DNA from 2 places in the Paenibacillus sp. CF095 genome. Region 1 is predicted to be linked to the other one. Evidence: predicted binding sites of a transcription regulator. Region 1 holds the regulator's gene; the other holds the start of a gene.
What was found. The regulator Rex, encoded in region 1, represses fermentation and respiration genes when NADH is low (regulators of the CRP and FNR family bind a similar motif). The targets are predictions, from matches to a motif close to TTGTGAAATATTTCACAA.

Region 1 (6,152 bases):
CATGACTACAGCATAACTCAAATATATAGTTCTTATGTGAACCCTGGTGTACCGATTCCCCCGTTTATTTCGGGGTTGACGGGTATTACCGATGCAGATGTCGCGGACGCTCCTTCACTCGAAGAGATGATGATGGAGATGGTTCCGCTACTTAATGATGTGGTGCTTGTTGGACACAACGTCGCTTTTGATTTTCACTTTTTGCAGAATGCTCTTGACCGTTGCGGTTATTTGCCGTTCACTGGCCGCATTCTGGACACGATTGATTTTCTGAAGATCACATTCCCATCACTGGGTTCTTATCAACTCGGTTATGTGTCTTCCGAATTTGGATTTCAACATGATCGCCCTCACCAGGCAGACAGTGATGCACTGGCGACAGCCTATGTGCTGCTCAAGTGCCTGGATGAGTTAAAGGAATTACCGCTCATAACGATTCAGCGCCTCAGTGACCTGTTTGCACCAGAAGACAGTGACTTGGGCTGGTTCTTGGACGGAATGCGCAGTGAGAAGGAAGCAGAGCCGATTCAGGATCTGGACGGACATACCTATTATCGTCAGCTTGCTCTTAATGTAAGTGATTGGACCGATATTGGTGCACCACGCGATGAGCGGGAGGCTAACCCCCTTGATGGTGTAAGCTTCGAACAGTTTATGGACCAGGTTCGGGAGAACCTGAAGGATACGCTGGATCATTACGAAGAGCGTGAAGCGCAGACTCAGATGTTCAGCAGTGTAAGGCAAGCCCTGGATGAAGAGAAACATCTCTTGATCGAAGCAGGAACAGGCACCGGTAAATCTCTGGGTTATCTCTTGCCTGCTATTTACGAAAGTGTGAAGCAGGAACAGAAAGTTATGGTCAGCACGCATACGATCAATCTGCAGGAGCAATTGAGAGAGCGGGACATTCCGATGCTGACTCAAGTGGTTCCGTTCCCGTTTAAGGCTGCTGTATTCAAAGGACGTGGACATTACCTGTGCCTGCGCAAATTTGAACACAAAATCAATAAACGTGAATTCGCTACACCCAAAGAGGATTATTTCACAGCTGCTCAGATGATTGTCTGGCTCACGCAGACCGAAACCGGAGATGATGAGGAACTTAACCTTAGCGGACGCGGAGGGGACTTCTGGGAGACGGTACAGAGCGAATCCGAGTCCTGTCTGGGAAGATCATGTCCATGGTTCCGCAAATGTTTCTACCATCGTGCCAAACATGAGGCCGGGTTGTCTGATATTGTAATCACCAATCACTCCAAATTATTTACGGATGTGAAAGCCGCGCATCAGCTGCTGCCAGCCTATGAGAGTCTTGTGATCGATGAGGCACATCATTTGGAGGATGTCGCTGGTAAACATCTTGGAATGCATATGAAATATTTCACCTTGGTTCATACACTGACCCGCCTGTTTAAAGACAGTCGTAATGGTCAGCTGCCTATGCTTCGTTCCCAGTTATCCGGGCATGAAAATTCGGTTCAATGGGGCTCCATGGTGGATCAGATGTTCCCGCTGGCTGTTGAGGTCAAGGAACTGTGGGATCGTATGAGCGATGCCTTGTTCGGTTTGTTGCCTGAACGAAGTGATGCTTCACCGGGAGAGACGGGGCAATTTTCACTGCGTCTGAAAGCTTCTCAGAAACCTGCAAAATGGCAGGAGTTGCAGGATCTGGAGAACCAGATCTATGTGACTCTGGGCGATTTGGTTCGCAAAGGGGACAAATTGCTGCTTGAGGTGAAAGAGGATCAGGATGATTATCAATCGGATAGTCTGATCACGGACATTACAGGATTGCTGAAAGATCTGACCACATTGAAGGAGAATCTACGTTTCTTCATGCGTATGGATGATGCCAAAACGGTGTACTGGATGGAAGCCAGTGGTCAGTTCCGAAGTAAATCTCTTCAGCTGTATGCTGTACCTGTAGATGTCAGTGCACAACTTAAGGATTTATTTTTTGATAAAAAGAAAAGTGTTGTACTTACATCGGCTACGCTTTCGGTAGATAAGTCATTCCAGTTCATGATTGAACAACTTGGCTTGCAGGAAGCTTCCGAGAATAATCGGTTGTTAACTTCGATGCTGCCATCACCTTTCAACTATCGCGATCAGGCACTTCTGGTGATTCCGCGTGATTTCCCGAGTGTGAAGGGCAGTGTGGGTGATGCGCACTTTGTTAATATGCTGGTGCGATCACTCGCAGAGACGGCAATTGCCACGCGTGGACGCATGATGGTTCTGTTTACTTCATACAAGATGTTGCGACAGGTCTATGATCCGCTGAAGGAAGCACTGTCTGGTAACGACATCTCGTTGCTTGGGCAAGGCGTTGACAGTGGAAGCCGCTCCAAGCTGACTCGCAGGTTCCAAGATGCCAAAGCTACGGTACTTCTGGGTACAAGCAGCTTCTGGGAGGGTGTAGATATCCCGGGAGAGGCGCTAACCTGTCTCGCTATTGTGCGACTGCCTTTCCAGCCACCGAATCATCCGTTGGTGGAAGCCAAGAGTGAGCTGCTTCAGGAACAGAAGAAAAATCCGTTCATGAAACTGTCCGTGCCGCAAGCGGTCATTCGTTTCAAGCAGGGATTTGGCCGGTTGGTGCGTACAGCGAAGGACAGAGGAATTGTCATTGTTTATGATACACGGGTGATTGAAGCGTACTATGGTAAATTCTTTTTATATTCTTTACCTGGTCCCAAAATGGAACACATGCTCACGGAGCAGATGGTTCCACGAATTACCGAGTGGTTGGAAAAACCTGCTAATGAACAAAAATAATGGTTGTTTTGTTCGTTATATCATTGCATGACACTATCGTTTGGCGTTAAACTTTATTAGATATTTCCGTATCCGATTAAAGCAGTTGCACGTAAGAACTTATAACCTAAATTACAAGGAGCATTCTGTATAAAATGTCACGTTTATCTTTGAGTTTATACAGGATGCTCATCTTTTCATCTATTATTTTATCGTGGCCTTGGTAAGGGGGAGCAAGAATGAAATCGGATAAAATTTCGGAAGCGGTGGTACGCCGTCTGCCTGTATACTTGCGTTATTTGAACGAGTTGCATCAGCGTGAGGTGGCTACTGTTTCTTCTCAAGAGCTTGGACAGAGGCTGGATCTGAATCCGGCCCAAATTCGTAAAGACCTGGCTTACTTCGGTGATTTTGGTCGTAAAGGGATCGGGTATGATGTATCTTATTTGATTGAGAAAATTCGTCACATTCTCAAAATCGATCAGCAAATTAATGTAGCTCTGGTAGGCGCGGGTAATCTCGGTCAAGCCTTGTCCAACTACAACGCATATCTGAAAGACAACATGAAGATTGTTGCTGTATTTGATGCATATGGACCGAAAATTGGTAGCCAAATCAACAGTTTGACGGTAAAACCAATGAATGAATTGACGGAAGCGGTTAAAACGGAAAACATCCGCATCGGTATTATCACGGTTCCGGATACGGAAGCCCAAAATGTTGCGGATCAGCTTATTGAATCAGGAATTGAAGCGATCCTTAATTTTGCACCAACAATTCTAAAAACACCGCCGCATATCCGCATTCACCATGCTGACTTTACAACGGATCTGCTTAGTTTGGCCTATTACTTGGAGACTGGAAAGGACGACGAGGAAGATGACAACAAATAGATGGGTAATTCACAACGGCAAATTTGCCGTTAATGAAGGCGGCACAACATGGAACGTGGTTCAAGGATACATGGTTGTCGAGGATGACAAGATTGTGCATATTGGTGAGACATTGCCGGATGGAGACAAAAATTGTACCAAAGTGGATGGAAAAGGACTGTTCTTCCTGCCGGGTCTGATCAATACGCATGGTCATGCAGCAATGTCGTTGCTCAGAGGGCACGGAGACGATCTTGCGTTGCAAGTATGGTTGCAGGAAAAAATGTGGCCGATGGAAGCGAAAATGACTTCAGAAGATGTATATTGGGGAACTTCCCTATCGGTGCTTGAAATGTTGAAAGGCGGAACTACAGCTTTCCTGGACATGTACGATCACATGGATCAAGTTGCCAAAGTTGTGGAGCAATCAGGCGTTAGAGCAGCACTGGCACGTGGTGTAATCGGGCTGTGCTCGGAAGAAGAGCAACTGCGGAAGCTGGAGGAGTCGGCAGCGTTTGCACGTGAGTGGAATGGACAGGCAGATGGTCGCATTACAACCGTAATCTCGCCACATGCACCATATACATGCCCTCCTGACTACATAGAGAAGCTTGTGCAGGTTGCGAACGACCTGAACCTTCCTCTCCATACACATATGTCTGAAACGCTTCGTGAAGTGGAGCAGAACGTGGCTGATTATGGACTGCGTCCTGTGGCACATCTGGAGAAACTGGGCTTTTTCTCCCGTCCATCCCTGGTTGCACATGCGGTGCATCTGAATGACGAAGAGATTGAAATTTTGGCCCGTCATGATGTGGCTGTATCCCATAACCCGGGAAGTAACCTGAAACTCGCTTCCGGTGTTGCGCGGGTTCCTGCGTTACTGAAAGCAGGAGTTACCGTGTCACTCGGAACAGACGGACCGGCAAGCAACAACAACCTGGATATGTTCGAGGAAATGAGACTGGCTGCATTGATCCACAAAGGTGTATCTGGTGACCCGACGGCAGTGCCAGCAGGCGAAGCGTTACTCCTCGGAACGTCATACGGTGCCAAATCCATCTTCTTGAACAATACCGGAGCACTCCAGGTTGGCATGAAGGCTGATTTTATCGCTTTGGACATTGAACAGGCACATTTCTATCCACATACAGACCTGATCTCGCATACCATCTACTCGGCTTCTGCCAAAGATGTAGAGCACGTATGGGTGGATGGGAAACAAGTGGTGAAACACGGCGAATGTCTGACGCTGGATGAAGAGCGCATTTTGCGTGAGTCTCAATTGGCATTTGATGGTCTGCTTGCTCGTTAATTGCAGGACAGAGCATCATAGGGAAAGGAAGTTCGGCTTTTGAAGAAAAAAAAGAAGTGGATATGGATTTCGCTGCTTGCACTGGTTCTGATTCTGTTTGGACTTCAGCGTTATTACGTCTATGTCACACAGGACCAACGTAAGGAAGAAGCGCTCGCCATACAAGCAGCACAGAAGCAACTGGGCATTACATCCTATGATGAATTGCGCAAGTACATCTGGGGAGACAAAGAAGGCTCTGACAACATCTACTGGACACTGATCGGTAAAAATAAGGATAACCAGGATGTTATGGTCTGGGTTAAATTCGATGCAAACAATCAACCGGCTAAGGGTGCAAACGCTGTACACAGTGAGCTGCTGCAGAATGGCATGTCCGAAGCGCAGATCCGCAATCGCTTCAGTTCTGAAGTTCCTGCCGGCGAGATTAAGCGAATCATGCCCGGAGTTGTGAATGGAATATATGTGTGGCAAGTGTATTATAAAGACGGTACGCATAACCACTATCGCTTTTATCGTTTTAGCAACGGAGAACAGGTGGACCTGGTCTACACACTCCCGAACAGCTAGAACAAATAGAGTGACATAACTAGAGAATTAGAGAAATGAAAGAACCGGCAGACGGAAATCCGACTGAACCGGTTCTTTGTGTTGTCTGTAAACATTTTTGATTTAAATAGTTAAAATTAATAATTTATTCATATTTTCGCCTTCGAAAATGTATATACGATGTGATATACTCAGATATGTACTCAAAGTTACATTCAAAAACAAATAATCCTGTCGAAATTCTCGCAGGAGTCAATGTGCACATATTCGTATATACCAATAAGCCAGTAGGTTAGGCCAAAATCTGGGAGGGGTAATTCACTTGAAGCTAAAAGTATTGCCTATTGCTTTAACTGCCGTCATTTCAGCCGTTGTGTTGTTTGGAGGTTGGTTTGTATATCGTCAGGTGGCCGTGCAGAATCCGATTGAAAAGATGGTTACCCAGTACGATGGAGTCAATGACGTTCAATTAACTATTAACCGCAATGACGTACAATTGAAACTGGATCTGCAACCTGATGTTGATTTGGGCAGACTGGTACAATATATTCACAAAGAAGGACAGACGTTAATTGGAACACGTTCACTAAAGTTGGATGTTGTGGATCATTCCAGTGAAGCACTGGAAAGTTGGTGGGGTGATGCGATGTTTACCGTAG
Region 2 (6,152 bases), on a different contig from region 1:
GAACAGTGGTTTCTCCAATACCTCCAGACGGACTACCTTCGAATAGGCTTTGCATATGTCCGGTGTTCCGTCTGTGCTGGCATCGTCTACAATGACGATCTCATCCACGAACTCACTCAGATCATGCAATACTTCTTCAAGGTATCGGCCACGTTCGTTGCGAACCTGGAGCATGGCGGTCAGCTTGTTACCTTTGTTTTTGCGAACCCGACGAATGGAGAAGGGCTCTTTGAATACACTTGTTTCCTCTTGTGTTATAGCTGCATTCTGTTCTGCCTGACCTTGTGAATCACCCCAGTGATGCACTTGGCTTCGGATGTCCTGTGTTGGTTGTGCATGATCCGGGGTGTGATCTCCATTTTCCAATGCGTCTGTATGTGTTCGATCGACTGTTTCGGTTGGCGTGTAAGTGGTTTCGGTTCGGATATCCCTGTGCACCATTGGCCCATTCAACTGTTGTCTACGCTTCTTCGGGTCCAGCATCATGGCACCTCCCCAAGCAATTGCTGTACAGCATAATCCAACAACTCCAGTTCGACAATCCGGGCGAGCGCATCTTCATCCTCCAGTGCCGTTTCGAGAAAATGTCGGACTGCCCCGTGCCGTTCCCCTCGCAGTGCCAGCGCACTGCCGGATAATTGCTGATAATCCCGGCGACTGGCATCATCCTGAATATCGACTGCATGCACCAGAGCCAGTGCCTCTTCCACACGTCCTGTCTCCTGATAAATGCGGAATTTCCAATGTCTCGCCGTTTCTCCGCCAAGTTCGTCCAGGATACGCAGGGCGTTTCCGTAATCATCGTTCATACGCAGTAGTTCCGCTCGTACAAGTTGATCTTCTCCTGCCTCAAGCCAGCGACATAACTGTTCATAATGATGCCGTTCTTGTTCATCTGCTGCACTAATTCCGTACACCCGCAGGGCGTCCTCCAACTGTCCGGCCCGGGCATGAATGGCAGACAGGAATCGATAATGGGAAACCACACAATCACTGCGACCGTTCATGACCGCGTGGGTGAAGGCCTCTTGCAGCGAATGGACGGCCCGCCGATCTTCAAGCAAGTACTCATAGGCTGCCAGCAAAAAGGATATCGTCTCATGTGGGCCTGCTTTGGCTCGGAGCTGTCGGTAGAAGTCGGCACGTACACTGCATTGAAGCAGGCTGACGCTATCCGAAGTGCCTGACAAGACCTGCCGCAGCGCATGCAGGAAGAACAGTTCGTAGTCCCGGAGAGGGACTTCGAGATCATCCTTTTGCATCGTACCCGCAGGTGCAGGGTCTTCGCCGCCCAGCCAGATAACACGTACGCCTTGGAATAACAGCTTCATATAACGTGTCTCGGAGGATGTGCCTACCAGATCGGCGATGCCGACCAGTTTGGAAATACTGCTCTCCCATAGGGGAGAAGATGATTCTTCCCCAGCAGGCTCAGGGAGCAGGGCGATACATAGCTCCGGCTCCAGCGAGGCTGTAGCCATTAGCCAGTAGGGATGGGCGACTACGGCTACGGTGCGAGGTTCCAGCAATAGCTGCTCGGCTTCAGGGAGGGAGATGACGGTAATGACTGGAGGTACATCTTCTGTTTGCGTCAGGCTGCTGACATAGTAGACCTCTCCCTCGATCGACAGCAGTGCAGCAATATCGGGATAGGGAAAGGATGACCAGCCACCTTTGCGAGGGAAGAGAACATATCGGACAGGGGGCTGTGTTGTGCTGACCTTATCCAGGCTGGCTTTGGTGTCTTCACCTGGCAGTGGTGCAGGTTTTTCCATGAAAAGTTCACCTCACCTTGACTGTAATATGGAGCGTCATTCGCTCTGCATGTACTGCATGCTTTCACTTCATATGTAAAGCCCTCACGGTACTTCGCATGATATGCCTGAGACTAACATATGGGCATTCCGTCCCAAACATGAGTATCTTCCATGAATAGATGAAGTTGGCAAGCTATGATAATAGGCTGAATTTTATCTTTTGTGTGACCAGGATCACTTTTTTTTGCTCTAGAGACGAAGATTGTGATAATTCTCACATGTATAAAATAGGTAATCTGGCACAATACGTTCATCAACGTATTTGGCGGACAGACAGCGAAGGTGCAGCTTCAATGCCAAATACGCATACTGCGAAGTGAACAGAAAGAAGGGGTAACGGTATGGATCCGATTATGTTATCGCGTATCCAATATGCACTTACAACGATTTTCCATTTCTTTTTTGTCCCGCTATCCATCGGTCTTGTACTGTTGGTTGCAATCATGGAGACGTTGTACGTTGTTAAGGGTAAGGAGATCTACAAAACGATGGCCAAGTTCTGGGGCAAACTGTTCCTGATTAACTTTGCCGTCGGGGTTGTCACAGGTATTCTGCAAGAATTCCAGTTTGGCATGAACTGGTCCGAGTACTCTCGGTTTGTGGGAGACGTGTTTGGTGCGCCACTGGCTATTGAAGCGCTACTGGCGTTTTTTATGGAGTCTACATTTATTGGGTTGTGGATATTCGGATGGGATCGTTTGTCCAAAAAAGTGCATCTGGCCTGCATCTGGCTGGTGTTTGTCGGCACATTCCTGTCCGCGCTGTGGATTCTGGCAGCCAATTCATTTATGCAACATCCGGTCGGGTTTGAGATTAACAACGGCCGAGCCGAGATGAATGATTTCTTTGCACTCATCACGAATGGTCAGCTTCTCGTCGAATTCCCACATACAATCTTTGGGGCATTGATGACAGGGGCTTTCGTCGTAACCGGGATTAGTGCCTACAAATTGATGAAAAAGCAAGATGTGGAGATCTTCCGCAAATCGTTTAATATTGCGATCATTATCGCTCTTGTTTCTTCATTCGGCGTCGCATTCTCGGGTCACTTCCAGGCGCAATATCTGGTGGAGACACAGCCGATGAAGATGGCAGCCAGTGAGGGCACATGGACAACGACAGAAGATCCGGCGCCATGGACGGTGGTCGCTTTTATTGACCCGGATAAACAGGAGAGTACGGGTGAGATCAAAATCCCTGGATTACTCAGTTACCTGTCCTACAGCAAGTTCTCCGGTAGTGTCAAAGGCATGAAGGAACTGAATGCTGAGTATCAGCAGACATATGGACCGGGGGATTACATCCCGCCGGTACGGACAACGTTCTGGAGTTTCCGCATTATGATCGCAGCGGGTGGTTTGATGATTGTGCTGGCTCTGTACGGTACGTTTCTGGCTATGCGCAAGAAGCTGGAGGTCGCTGGAAAGTGGTTTATGCGTCTGATGGTATTTGCCATATCCTTGCCGTTTATCGCCAATACATCAGGTTGGATTATGACCGAGGTTGGCAGGCAGCCGTGGACGGTATTTGGTTATATGACCACCGAAGCCGGGGTCTCACCGAACGTATCCGCAGGAATGATCCTGTTCTCGACCATTGCTTTTACCGCTGCGTATACGGTTCTCGGAATCGTGATGGTATACCTGTTCGTACGTGAGATCAAGGCAGGACCGTTTGCGGTCGAGAAGCCGGAAGATCACGATGAATCGGCCGATCCGTTCGGCGTGGATGGAGGTTATTCCGTTGTCACTAAGTGAGTTGTGGTTTTTGCTGATTGCCGTATTGTTTGTTGGTTTCTTCTTTTTGGAAGGTTTTGATTTTGGTGTGGGGATGTCTACAGGCATTATTGCCAAAACAGATCGTGAACGCCGGACCCTGATTAACTCAATCGGTCCGTTCTGGGATGGTAATGAAGTATGGCTGATTACAGCAGGGGGAGCGATGTTTGCTGCCTTCCCGCACTGGTATGCGACGTTGTTCAGTGGTTTTTACCTGCCACTTGTGGTGGTGTTACTCGCCTTGATTGGCCGCGGAGTTGCTTTCGAATTCCGCAGTAAAATGAAACAGCAGCGCTGGCGCAAAACGTGGGACATCATCATTGTTGTCTCCAGTGCGCTCTTGCCGTTCCTGTTCGGCGTGGTCTTTGCTACGTTGATGAAAGGTCTGCCCATTGATGGGGAGATGCAGTTGCGTGCAGGATTCCTCGATATTGTTAATCCGTACACCGTGATTGGTGGCTTGAGTGTAACCCTGCTGTGTCTGGTTCATGGATTGCTGTTTGCATCACTACGAACAGTAGGTGATCTCAGAGAGCGTGCCTTGAAGACAGCGCAAAAATTGATGCTGCCACTGGCTGCACTGCTCGCCGTTTACGCGTTAATGACGTATTTCATGACCGATGTATTCGCCGTACGCGGCTGGGCTCTTTGGATCATGGTTGTACTTGGCGCAGTTTCGCTTGCACTTGCGGCATACTTTGTTCGTCAGAAGCGTGAAGGTTGGGCTTTTGGAATGACTGGGGGAGTTATTGCAATTGCCTTTGCCTCGGTCTTTATCGGACTTTTCCCAAGAGTGATGGTGAGTTCCTTTGGGGCGGCATATGACCTGACTGTATACAACGCCGCATCCGGCGCTTATTCATTGAAAGTAATGACAATTGTAGCTTGCACATTGCTGCCGTTTGTTCTTGGTTATCAGATCTGGAGTTATTATATCTTCCGTAAACGCCTGAACGAGCAGCACCACCTGGAGTACTGATATGGGACGGGGGCTGCTGAAGCTGCCGGGCATCCGGCCTGTACTTGCGCTGGCCTCAGCGCTGGTGCTGCTACAGGCGATGACGATCATGATGCAAGCCAAATGGCTGGCACAGGCCATCACGGCATTGTTCGAAGGTTCATCCGTAACGGAGCAGTATCCTGTACTGCTGCTGTTCCTGGCTGCTTTTGCCGCCCGCTACGCCTTATCCTTCTGGTTACAACTCGTGACCTCACGATATGCGGAGAGGACAGGGACTGATCTGCGCAGACAGATGGTGGAGCAGTGGTTCAGGCTCGGGCCGCGTTATGCCAAGACGGAAGGCACAGGCCATCTGGTTACACTGGCACGTGAGGGAACAGCTCAATACAAGACGTATCTCGAACTATTCATTCCTCGTATGCTGGGCATAGGATTCACACCTATCGTCATTTTGCTGTATGTGTTCAAGCTGGATCTGATGTCCGGGGTTATTCTGATGCTGACTCTCCCAATCCTGATCGTGTTCATGATTCTGATTGGCCTCGCTGCGCAGCGGAAGATAGACGGACAATTCCGATCCTACAAAGCACTCGCTAACCATTTTGTCGATACCTTGCGAGGTCTGGAAACACTGAAAACACTGGGACAAAGCAAAACACACGAAGGGTCCATTTTGCGGGTCAGTCAGCGGTATCGGAAGGCAACGATGTCCACCCTGCGCATGGCTTTTCTTTCTTCGTTTGCACTCGACTTCTTCACCATGCTGTCCGTTGCTTCCGTGGCAGTTGGTCTGGGATTACGTCTGACGGAGGGGCATATGCTGCTTGGCCCTGCGCTGACGGTACTCATTCTCGCTCCCGAATATTTCCTGCCTGTACGTATGCTCGGCGCTGATTACCATGCCACATTGGACGGTAAGGAAGCCGGAGCGGCTATCAACCAAGTGATTGAACGGGGGAAAGCTGCTGAACAGAAACAAAAAGAAGCCTATGCAAATGTTGTTGCACATCCGGTTACGGCAGAGGATGAGGCTGGATCTACACCATCATTATATTTGGGTAAAAGGAAAGCCAGCACTTCGACCATACGTGTCGTGTTGAACGATAAAATGGCTGCGGGGCATCTTGCTCCTGATCCTGCTTCTGTTTCTACTATTCCTGAGCTTGTTTCTTCCGCTTCCTCAGTGTTCTCCTGGAATGAGAATAGCAGATTGGCTCTAACGGATGTACAGGTACGGCATGATGATGAAGGTCCTTATTCGCTAAAAGATGTCACATTTCAGATCACGGGTCTTGGCAAAATCGGTATTATTGGCGCCAGCGGAGCAGGTAAATCCACGTTGATTGATGTATTGGCTGGATTTCAGCTTCCTACTTCAGGCCAAGTATTAGCCAACGGACAGCCTGTGACACAGGATATGCTTGAATCCTGGCGAAGACAGACGGCAGCTATCCCGCAGCATCCGTATATTTTCAGTGGAAGCCTGGCCGATAACGTTCGTTTCTATATGCCGGAGGCTTCGGATGCGGAAGTGGCCAAGGCCATTAGCGCAGCTGGATTAACCAAGCTACTGTCTTCATTATCCGGTGGACTACA

Region 2: a site for Rex is predicted at 2,020-2,037, ahead of BLS69_RS21110 (cytochrome ubiquinol oxidase subunit I). Genes of this name have one in related genera too.

What each region holds. Positions count from the first base shown of each region.
Region 1 is NZ_FMZN01000001.1:1,054,758-1,060,909, forward strand. Features, by position in the region: gene dinG (ATP-dependent DNA helicase DinG) at 1-2,778, shown strand, start outside; gene BLS69_RS04760 (redox-sensing transcriptional repressor Rex) at 2,997-3,650, shown strand; gene BLS69_RS04765 (amidohydrolase) at 3,637-4,944, shown strand; gene BLS69_RS04770 (cell wall elongation regulator TseB-like domain-containing protein) at 4,984-5,514, shown strand; gene BLS69_RS04775 (hypothetical protein) at 5,816-6,152, shown strand, end outside.
Region 2 is NZ_FMZN01000002.1:400,687-406,838, forward strand. Features, by position in the region: gene BLS69_RS21100 (glycosyltransferase) at 1-486, opposite strand, end outside; gene BLS69_RS21105 (tetratricopeptide repeat protein) at 483-1,775, opposite strand; gene BLS69_RS21110 (cytochrome ubiquinol oxidase subunit I) at 2,159-3,574, shown strand; gene cydB (cytochrome d ubiquinol oxidase subunit II) at 3,519-4,574, shown strand; gene cydD (thiol reductant ABC exporter subunit CydD) at 4,576-6,152, shown strand, end outside.